DNA from 3 places in the Streptomyces sp. NPDC002701 genome. Region 2 is predicted to be linked to each of the others. Evidence: riboswitches for the same ligand, from Rfam matches in the RefSeq annotation. Region 2 holds a riboswitch; each other region holds the start of a gene.
What was found. A riboswitch is a leader RNA that binds a small molecule or an ion and turns the genes downstream of it on or off. The one in region 2 is predicted to bind cyclic di-AMP.
Positions count from the first base shown of each region.

Region 1: another riboswitch for cyclic di-AMP. It lies ahead of ACFYXC_RS15855 (M23 family metallopeptidase); the one in region 2 lies ahead of ACFYXC_RS11570 (transglycosylase family protein).
Region 3: another riboswitch for cyclic di-AMP. It lies ahead of ACFYXC_RS11105 (NlpC/P60 family protein); the one in region 2 lies ahead of ACFYXC_RS11570 (transglycosylase family protein).

Region 1 covers NZ_JBIAQL010000005.1:18,226-21,456, reverse strand. The annotation lists tRNA gene ACFYXC_RS15865 (tRNA-Met) at 55-128, shown strand; gene ACFYXC_RS15860 (PP2C family protein-serine/threonine phosphatase) at 319-1,506, shown strand; cyclic di-AMP (ydaO/yuaA leader) riboswitch at 1,839-1,996, shown strand; gene ACFYXC_RS15855 (M23 family metallopeptidase) at 2,008-3,057, shown strand; gene ACFYXC_RS15850 (PrsW family intramembrane metalloprotease) at 3,167-3,231, opposite strand, start outside.
Region 2 covers NZ_JBIAQL010000003.1:706,057-709,287, forward strand. The annotation lists gene eno (phosphopyruvate hydratase) at 1-486, opposite strand, end outside; gene ACFYXC_RS11570 (transglycosylase family protein) at 894-1,607, opposite strand; cyclic di-AMP (ydaO/yuaA leader) riboswitch at 1,612-1,786, opposite strand; gene ACFYXC_RS11575 (transglycosylase family protein) at 1,987-2,907, opposite strand; gene ACFYXC_RS11580 (cytochrome P450) at 3,107-3,231, opposite strand, start outside.
Region 3 covers NZ_JBIAQL010000003.1:598,509-601,739, forward strand. The annotation lists gene pcrA (DNA helicase PcrA) at 1-897, opposite strand, end outside; cyclic di-AMP (ydaO/yuaA leader) riboswitch at 1,244-1,417, shown strand; gene ACFYXC_RS11105 (NlpC/P60 family protein) at 1,424-2,584, shown strand; gene ACFYXC_RS11110 (hypothetical protein) at 2,615-2,968, opposite strand.

The sequences.
Region 1 (3,231 bases), on a different contig from region 2:
CGCATTTACCCATGTGCTGCGCGTCCCGCGGATGGCGTACACTGGTCTCAACGACGCGGGGTGGAGCAGCTCGGTAGCTCGCTGGGCTCATAACCCAGAGGTCGCAGGTTCAAATCCTGTCCCCGCTACTGAAGACCTGAGGCCGGAATCCATGGGATTCCGGCCTCAGGTGTTTTCCCGTCCACGTCTCCCCGTCCATCGTCCGGGGGGCGTGCGCCCGCACGTCGGACGAGGTGGCGCTCACCCGCCCGGTCCCCGTCGGCTCGCCCCGCGCTCCCGCTCCCGGAACGCTGGACGCAGGCCGAGGGCAGGAGACAGGTGAACGGGCGTCGAGCGGGCGAGCAGCGGGCGCCGGGTTCCGCCGAGCCCTCCGCCTCCGCCGAAGCCTCCGCCGAGCCCTCCGCCGATCCGGCGCCCGGCTCCGTCGCGGCGCCCGAGAGGCGGTCCCTGTCGTACACCCGCGAATCCGTCCGCGTGCTGCCGGCGCTCCTGATCGTCGCGGGTGTCCTCTACGACCTCCTCACCCCGCGGTACTTCACCGCGGCCCCCTTCCTCACCGCCGCCCTGCTTGTCGCCGCACCGCTCCTGTCACTCCGCGCCACCGTGTGGACGGGCATCGCGGGGACGACTGCCATGGTCCTTGCGACCCTGCGGTTCACCATCGACGCGAGTGCCGTCACCGAGATCGCCACCGTGGCCACGGTCGCCTGCCTCGCCGTCGTCATCAACCGGCTGGTGACCCTGGGCAACGCCCGCCTCGCCTCCGCGCACGAGATCGCCGAGGCCGCCCAACGGGCCGTACTGCCCGAACCGGCCGCGCGGACCGGCGGGCTCGACCTCGCGGTCAGATACGTGGCGGCGCAGGCCGACGCCCTCATCGGAGGTGACCTGTACGCCGTGCAGGACACCTCCTACGGCGTCCGGCTCGTCGTGGGGGACGTACGAGGGAAGGGCATGGGCGCGGTGGCGGCCGTGGCCGTCGTCATCGGGGCCTTCCGCGAGGCCGCCGAACAGGAGGCCACCTTGGGGGCGGTCGCCCAGCGGCTGGAGCGGGCACTGACGCGCGAGGGAGTCCGGCGGGACAGCGTCGAGGTCTTCGAAGGCTTCATCACCGCCGTGCTCGCCGAGATCCCGCACGGCACCCAGGGCGTACGCCTGGTCAACCGCGGCCACCCCGGGCCCCTCCTCCTGCTTCCCGACGGAACCGTGCGCACGCTCGCCGCGGCGGAGCCCGCGCTGCCCCTCGGCATGGGCGACCTCGGGGCCTGGCCCGACCGCGTGCAGGAGGCGGAGTTCCCGTGCGGGGCCATGCTGCTCTTCCACACGGACGGACTCTCCGAGGCCCGGGACGAACGGGGCGACTTCTTCGATCCGGCGCGACGGCTGGCCGGGCGGTTCTTCACCGGCCCCGACGCGCTGCTCACCGAGCTGGTGGCCGATGTCGACCGGCACACCGGGGGCGGGAGCACGGACGACATGGCGCTGCTCGCCGTGCGACGGCCGTGATCCCGGCCCGCCGTGCCCCACACTGCGGGTGCTGCGTGCCGTGCGTGTGCGGCATGTGCTGCGTGGGGTGCGTGGGGTGCGTGTGGTGATTTTACGAGGGCTATATCACCTGCAGTAGTCGAATGACGCCCCTGCGCACAACGGCTGACACATCGTCAGCAAAATTGGTGCCCGTGAACGGCGATCGACTCGCCCGATTTACCCCGCTGACGTCCTGTTGGTCCAGGCCAGGAGCCGTAACGATCATCAAGAACAGCTTGGAATCAGGTGCCTCGGTCTATTAACGTTCGATAACGCAGCGCGGTCGTCCCAGCCGTCACAAGAGACGGCTCCGTGCGCACGCGCCGAATCCCGCAAGGGAACCGGGGAACCACCTACATGGGGTGAATCGCGTGTCTTTCGCGGTGGAGTACACCGCGGTTGACGCGCGTAGGAGACCTTCCTGCTCCGAACCCGTCAGCTAACCCGGTAGGCGAGAAGGAAGGAAAGGAGCGCGCCCACGTGGCGTCCAATCGGCCTGCGCCCGCACCCTCGTTCGTGCCGAACGAGTTGACGGGTGAGACCTCGGGTGAGAAGAAGCCCGACACCTTCGCCTTCGGTGCCCCCAAGGACGAGGAGACCTGGGAGGTCTGGAATCCCAGTGCGGACACCGTCCTTCCCGTCCGCGGCCGGCACCGCGTCTCCAAGCAGCGTGGCGGAGGACTCGCGCGCAGCTCGACCGTCCTGGGCGTCGGTGTCATAGCCGCCGTCGGCGCGGGCGGTATGGCCACCGCGCAGACCGGCAAGCCGCCGGTGTCGATCTCGGTCCCCGACCTGCCGAACGTGGGCTCGCTGATCTCGGACGACGAGGTCCCCGAGGGTTCCAGCACGCCGCTCACCGCCGCCGGCCTCACCACCGCCGACGCCGAGCAGGGCAACGCGGACGCCGGCGAGGCCCTGCGCGCCCGCATCATGCTCCAGGCCGAGCTCCAGCAGGACCAGGTCGACCGCGAGGCCCAGGCGGCCGCCGAGGCCGCCGCCGCGAAGAAGGCCGCCACGCTCGCGGCCAAGGAGCAGGAGGCGGCGAAGGCCAAGGCCGCCGCGGCCAAGGAGAAGAAGGAAGAAGAGGCCAGGGCGAAGGCCGAGGCCGCGCGCCTCGCCGAGCTCGCCAAGCAGTACACGCTGCCCACCTCCTCGTACACGATCACCTCGACGTACGGCCAGGCCGGTTCGCTGTGGTCCTCAGGCCAGCACACGGGTCTGGACTTCGCCGCTCCCACGGGTACCCCGCTCAAGGCGGTTCACAGCGGCACGATCACAGAAGCGGGCTGGAACGGCTCGTACGGCTACCGCACGGTGCTCACGCTCGACGACGGTACGGAGATCTGGTACGCCCACCAGTCGTCGATCGGCGTCAGCGTCGGGCAGAAGGTCAGCACCGGCGACGTCATCGGCCGTGTGGGCGCGACCGGGAACGTCACCGGCGCGCACCTTCACCTTGAGGTCTACACCAGCGGTGGTGCGCCGGTGGACCCGATGGCCTGGCTGCGGGGCAACGGGCTCAACCCGTAGCAACTCGGATCAACCCGTAGCAACTCGTACAGCAGCGGCTGTCTTTGTTCCATCGAGCCGGAACCCGAACCGAACGGTTCGGGTTCCGGCTCGTCTGTGACGACAGGGGCTAGGAGCGGTACGGGTTGTATGCCGGGTATCCCTGCGGGTACCCGTACCCGGGCCAGGGTGACG
Region 2 (3,231 bases):
GATGTCGACGTTCGAGTCGGCGTGCGACCCGCCGTTCAGGATGTTCATCATCGGGACCGGCAGCAGGTGCGCGTTCGGGCCGCCCAGGTAGCGGAAGAGCGGCAGGTCGCTGGCCTCGGAGGCGGCGTGGGCGACGGCGAGGGAGACACCGAGGATCGCGTTGGCGCCGAGCGAGCCCTTGTTGTCGGTGGCGTCCAGGTCGATCATCGCCTGGTCGATGAGGCGCTGCTCGGTGGCGTCGTAACCGACGAGCTCCGGGCCGAGCTGCTCGATGACGGCGAGGACGGCCTTCTCGACACCCTTGCCGAGGTAGCGGTTGGGGTCCCCGTCGCGGAGCTCGACGGCTTCGAAGGCACCGGTGGAGGCGCCGGACGGAACGGCGGCACGACCCGTGCTGCCGTCGTCGAGGCCGACCTCGACCTCGACCGTGGGGTTGCCTCGGGAGTCCAGGATTTCCCGGGCTACGACGACGTCGATGGACGGCACGAGCATCTCCTTCTGGGATGTGACGCAAGCTGTGCCGGGCCGGAGGCCCGGTTGGGTGCAGGCCGTGGTGGCCCCGCGGGATGAGCCTAACCGGCTGCCGGGCGTCACCGGGCCCCCGGCCGCCTCGTGGACGGAACCGAGAGGAAATTGTTTCCGAACGGAACAAAGACGGGGACAGAAAAAGCCCCGCCCCGGTGCGTACGGGGGAACACGCACCGGAGCGGGGAGCCCGTGGGGGACGGGGGTGGCCCTCACGCGGCCTCCACCATGGAGGACACGGATGTGAGAGCGCTGTGGTTCAGTCGCGACGCGGCTGTGGACGCGATCGCCGGCCGGGCCGGGGCCGAGCGGCCAGAACCCCGACCCGGGACGACGTCCGGCCCGCCGAGGGGGCGCGACCGCCGGGGTCAGCTGAGGTGCAGCTGCTGGCCCGGGAAGATGAAGTCGGCGTCGTCGACGATGTCGTCGTTCAGCTTGTAGAGCTTCGCCCAGCCGCCCTTGACGTTCTTCTTGTCGGCGATCTCGCTGAGGGTGTCACCCTTGACGACCTTGTACTCGCCGTCACCCTTCTTGACCTTCTTGCCGGTCGGGGTCTCGACGGTCTTCTTCGCGGCCGGCCGCTCCTGCGAACGCGAGGCACGCTCCTCGGCGGGCTGCGTGTTCTGCCGCTGCTGCGGCTGCGAGGTGCTCTGGCCGGAGCCGTTCGAGTTCGACGAGCCGGAGTCCGAGGGAGCGGTGTTGCCGGTCGAGGCGCCGGACAGGCCCACGCCACAGCTCGGCCAGGCACCCTTGCCCTGGCTCGCCAGCACCTTCTCGGCGACGGCGATCTGCTGGGACTTGGACGCCTGGTCGGCGGTGGAGGCGTACGCGTTGCCGCCGTACGCGGCCCAGGTGGAGGCCGAGAACTGCAGGCCGCCGTAGTAGCCGTTGCCGGTGTTGATCGACCAGTTGCCGCCGGACTCGCACTGGGCGACGGTGTCCCATTCGGAGGCGGTCGCGGCGGACGCGTTGCCGGCCGCCATCAGCGGGGCGGCGATGGCGGCACCGGTGACGCCGGCCAGTGTGGCGATGCGGGTGGCCTTGGACGGACGGCGGTGCTTGCCCTTGTTCGAAAGCAGCATGAAGCGATCCCCTCACCGACGCCTGCGAGGTGAGCTGTCGGGTTCGGGCCGAGTGAGTTGCCCGGCCGCGCGACACTGCTGTCACGCGGCTTAACCCCAAGCCGTGCCCGGTCTCGTCCCGACGACCGGGTCCGGCACTTACCTGGGTCCCCCGCTCCTGCCTACGGCGCTTTACGCGACGACTGTTCCCGTACGGCCGTTGGCAGGATTCGGCGTGCGACCGTCGGGGCCCACCAATGGCGAGCGGTCACGACCGTAGACATGCGGTCCGCCGAATTTCAAAGACGATCAGGGTGGTTGAGATCCATCTCTCACTTCACCAAATCGGACATTCACCGCGAACTACCGCTGGTTTTGGCCCGATTCGGCGCCTTGGTCACTACTTGCTCGCGGCCGCCGTGTCGTCGACGACGATGCTCTGACCGGGGATGATGAGGTTCGGGTCGGCGCCGATGGTGTCCTTGTTCGCGGCGTACAGCTCGCTCCATCCGCCCTTGACGTCCTGGGAGTCGGCGATGGCCGAGAGACTGTCCCCGTTGCGGACCACGTACGAGCCCTCGGGGGCGAGGACGCGCGAGTCGCTGTCCCCGCGCGAGGCGTGCCGGCCGGCGTAGTCGTCCGCGCGGGGAGCGGTGTCGGCCGCCTCGGCGCTGCCACCGCGGTGGCGGCCGGAGCCCTCGGTGTCCACCTCGGTCGAAGCGTCGTCGTTCTGGGCGGACTTGTCCGAGTCGTCGGTCTTCTTCGTACCGCCCGTGGAGCCGCTGTCCGTTCTCTGCGCGCCCGAGCCGGAGTCGCCCACGGAGGCCGGACCGCTGTCCAGGGACGCGTCGGACTTCGTGCCGCCGCTCTCCTCCGTACCGTCCGTGTCGGACGGCGCGTCGGCGGAGTCCTTGGCGAGGCCGGTGTCGACGTTCGCGGAGTCGGAGTCCTCGGTCAGGCCGGCGAGCAGGCCGCAGGTCGCCCAGGCGGTCGTCCCCTGGTCCGCGAGGACCTTCTCGGCGACGGCTATCTGCTGCGAGCGGCTGGCCTGGTCGGCGCTCGGCGCGTAGTCGAGGCCGCCGTACCCCTCCCACGTCTCCTGGGTCATCTGGAGCCCGCCGTAGAGGCCGTTGCCGGTGTCGGCGCTCCACGAGCTGCCGCTCTCGCACTCGGCGACCGCGTCCCAGGTCGTGCCGCTGGCGGCGCTCGCGCCGGTCGCGCCGAGCAGGGGGATCGCGATGGCCGATCCGGTCACGCCCGCGGCGACGAGGAGCGCCGGAGCCTGGCGGGGGCGACGATGACGGCCGTTCCCGGAGAGCATGCGATTGCCTTTCGCGTGACAGCAAGGAATACGCACAGGACACAGCGATGAGCTGCGCTCGTGACTGCTGCGACCGGCGAGACCTGCCGCATTGATGGGTGAACGTATAGGCACTCGAACTCTTGTCACAAGTCGATGCAGCGTAGATAACGTGAAGATCACAAAGTTGACGGAGACTCACCTTCAGGTGCCCCGACTGCTACCGCCTGCCAGACTTCGCGACCGGGGTGAACTCCACCGGAAGCGTGCGCAATCCCCGCATGATGAGCCCTCCCCGCCACCTCAAATCGGCGGAATCCGCCGCGAGTCGCAGGTCGGGCAGGC
Region 3 (3,231 bases), 110 kb from region 2:
GAGTTCCCGGACGAGGGAGTACTGCGCGTGGTTCGTGTCCTGGTACTCGTCGACGAGGACGTGCCGGAAGCGGCGGCGGTAGTGCTCGGCGACGTCCGGGAAGGCGCGCAGGAGGTTGACCGTCGTCATGATCAGGTCGTCGAAGTCCAGCGCGTTCGCCTCGCGCAGCCGCGACTGGTACATCGCGTATGCCTGGGCGACGGTCTTCTCGAAGCCGTCGGCGGCCTGGGCCGCGAAGTCCTCCTCGTCGACCAGCTCGTTCTTCAGGTTCGAGATCTTGGCGCTGAAGGACTTCGGCGGGAAGCGCTTGGGGTCGAGGTCCAGGTCACGGCAGACCAGGGCCATCAGGCGCTTGCTGTCGGCGGCGTCGTAGATCGAGAAGGACGACGTGAAGCCGAGCTTCTTGCTCTCGCGGCGCAGGATCCGTACGCAGGCGCTGTGGAAGGTCATCACCCACATCGCGTTCGCCCGCGGGCCGACGAGCTGCTCGACGCGCTCCTTCATCTCGCCCGCGGCCTTGTTCGTGAAGGTGATCGCGAGGATCTGGCCGGGGTGCACCTTGCGCTCGCCCAGCAGGTGGGCGATGCGGTGGGTGAGCACCCGGGTCTTGCCGGAGCCGGCGCCTGCCACGATGAGCAGGGGTGAGCCGTGGTGGACGACCGCCGCGCGCTGGTTCTCGTTCAGCCCGTCCAGGAGCGCGGCCGGATCGACGAGCGGCCGTGGGGCGCCGTCGCGGTAGTGGCCGTCCCTGCTGGGGGGCACGTCGAACCGCCCGCCGAACAGGTCGTCCGGAACGGGGTCCGGCGCCTCGTCCTCGGGCGGCGGCGGGGACTCCGTCTCGTGGGCCTGCGAGGGTCCGAGGTCCGCCAGGAAGCTGTCATCAAAGAGGCTGCTCATCGCTCTACGAGTCTAGGCGTCCCCACTGACACCCCGCCGCCACCGCCGGAACCTCACCGAAAATCACGGCCCGTCGACGCCCCGTGGGAAGCCCGAGAACCGCGCGACCAGCACGCACGCACCCGCGGACCCACGGATTGCTCGCGGAAATCCCTTCCGCACGCCCCTCGCGCCACTTCGGGCACATCCACCCAGAACGCACCCAAATATCGACACCGAACGACGTTCACAGCTCAGGTCACGAAAATGTATCGGGCATATCGCACATCAAACTTCACAGGTGCCACACGAATTGGCTAACTTTCGCGTAGGTCGCTCGACCCGCACCGGCGAACAACGCCGGGCCGAGCGGCCTCCGCCGAATCCGGTACGCCCTCGTGGCCACCGGAACCGGGGACCCAACCGACATTGGGGTGAATCGGCCCGGCTCCCGCACGGGAATCAGGGCCGTAGGGCAAACCTTCCGAAGCATTCGCCCGAACCCGACAGCTAACTCGGTAGGCGGATGACGGAAGGAGACGCCCTCGTGGCGCCACACCGCAAGTCGCGGTCCGCCGGTTCCATGGGCATGCGGACGCCGGCTCTCGCCACCGCGGCCCTGACCTCGGTGGCCCTACTCTCCCAGACGGCGGACGCCGCGCCCGCCGCGGAGCCCAACCCGAGCATGGAGGAAGTCCGGAAGAAGGTCGACGACCTCTACCAGCAGGCGGGTACGGCCACCGAGAAGTACAACGCGGCCAAGGAGAGGACCACCAAGCAGCGCAAGCGCGTGGGCGGCCTCCTGGACGACGTGGCGAAGCGCACGGAGAAACTGAACAGCGCGCGCGAGGCGCTCGGGACCTTCGCCGCGGCTCAGTACCGCACGGGAGCCTCGGCCCCCGACACGGCTTCCCTCCTCCTCGCGGACGAGCCGCAGGACTACTTCGACCAGACCCAGCTGATGAACCGGCTGACCGCCCGGCAGAAGCAGGCCGTCGACGACTACGCGACGCAGCGGGCCGTCACGACGCAGAAGCGGCAGGAGGCGTCGGAGGGCCTGGAGACGCTGACCGCGACGCAGAGCACGCTGAAGACGTCCAAGGCGGACGTCCAGCGCAAGCTCGCCGAGGCGCGCGCACTCCTTTCCCGGCTGACCTCGCAGGACAGGGCCCGGCTCGCGGCGATCGAACGGGAGAGGCAGCAGGAGGCCCGCCGCAAGGCGGACGAGCTGGCGCGGCAGCAGGCGGCCGACGCGGAGCGCCGGCGCCAGGAGGCGGCGGCTCAGGCCCCGCGGGGCACGGGTGCCGCCACCGGCCCGGGCACCGGTACGGGGAGCGTCCCCGGCTCCGTCGCGACCGCCACCAAGGCGGCCAAGGCGCTCGCCTTCGCCCGCGCGCAGATCGGCAAGCCGTACGTCTGGGGCGCGAGCGGTCCCGGTTCGTACGACTGCTCCGGGCTCACCCAGGCCGCCTGGAAGGCCGCCGGTGTGACCCTGCCGCGCACGACGTGGGACCAGGTCGAGACCGGCACGACGGTCTCCGTGGAGAGCGCCCAGCCCGGTGACCTCGTCTTCTTCTACGACGACATCAGTCACGTCGGCATCTACGCCGGCGACGGCATGATGGTCCACGCCCCCAGGCCGGGCGCGTACGTCCGCGAGGAGTCGATCTTCTCCATGCCGGTCCACGGCGTGGAGCGGCCGGCGTAGCTCACCGGATTCCGGAGCTCATCGCCCTGCTCAGGTCCAGAGCAGGGCGATGAAGACGTTCACCGTGGTGAGGCCGCCCACGAGGGCGAACAGGCCCTTCTCGGCCCTCTCCTCGTCGCGCTTCACATAGACGAGGCCGAGGATCACGACCAGCAGGGCCAGCTTCACGCCGATCTTGACGTTGTCGACGCTCTGGTCGTCGGCCTGGTTGAGGCCGACGAGGACCACGCCGGTGACCAGCATGGTCAGCGCGCCGTGCAGCATGACGGGGGTGAAGCGGGCGGTGCCGTCCCCCATGGCCTTCAGCTGGGTGAGGAAACCGCCCAGCAGGGCGGCGATCCCGATGATGTGCAGGGCGACGAAGACATGAATCAGTACGTCCATGAGCCCGGACCCTAACCGGACCCCGGTACGCCGCCTCGCGCCGCCCCGGGCACGGGCACCCGCCACGGCCCACTCTCTCTCCGCGCCCTCCGCACCTCGTGCTCACGGAACCCGTAGCAGTACCCCGCCCGCCGCTCCCCCACAACGCGCGCATCGGTCACCGGACCACGCCAAGTCGGCGGAGCCGGGCCCGGATCACGGTCACACCCGGTCGCTCGGTGACCGAAAATCACCATCTCCATACATGCCGTTACCAGCCACGC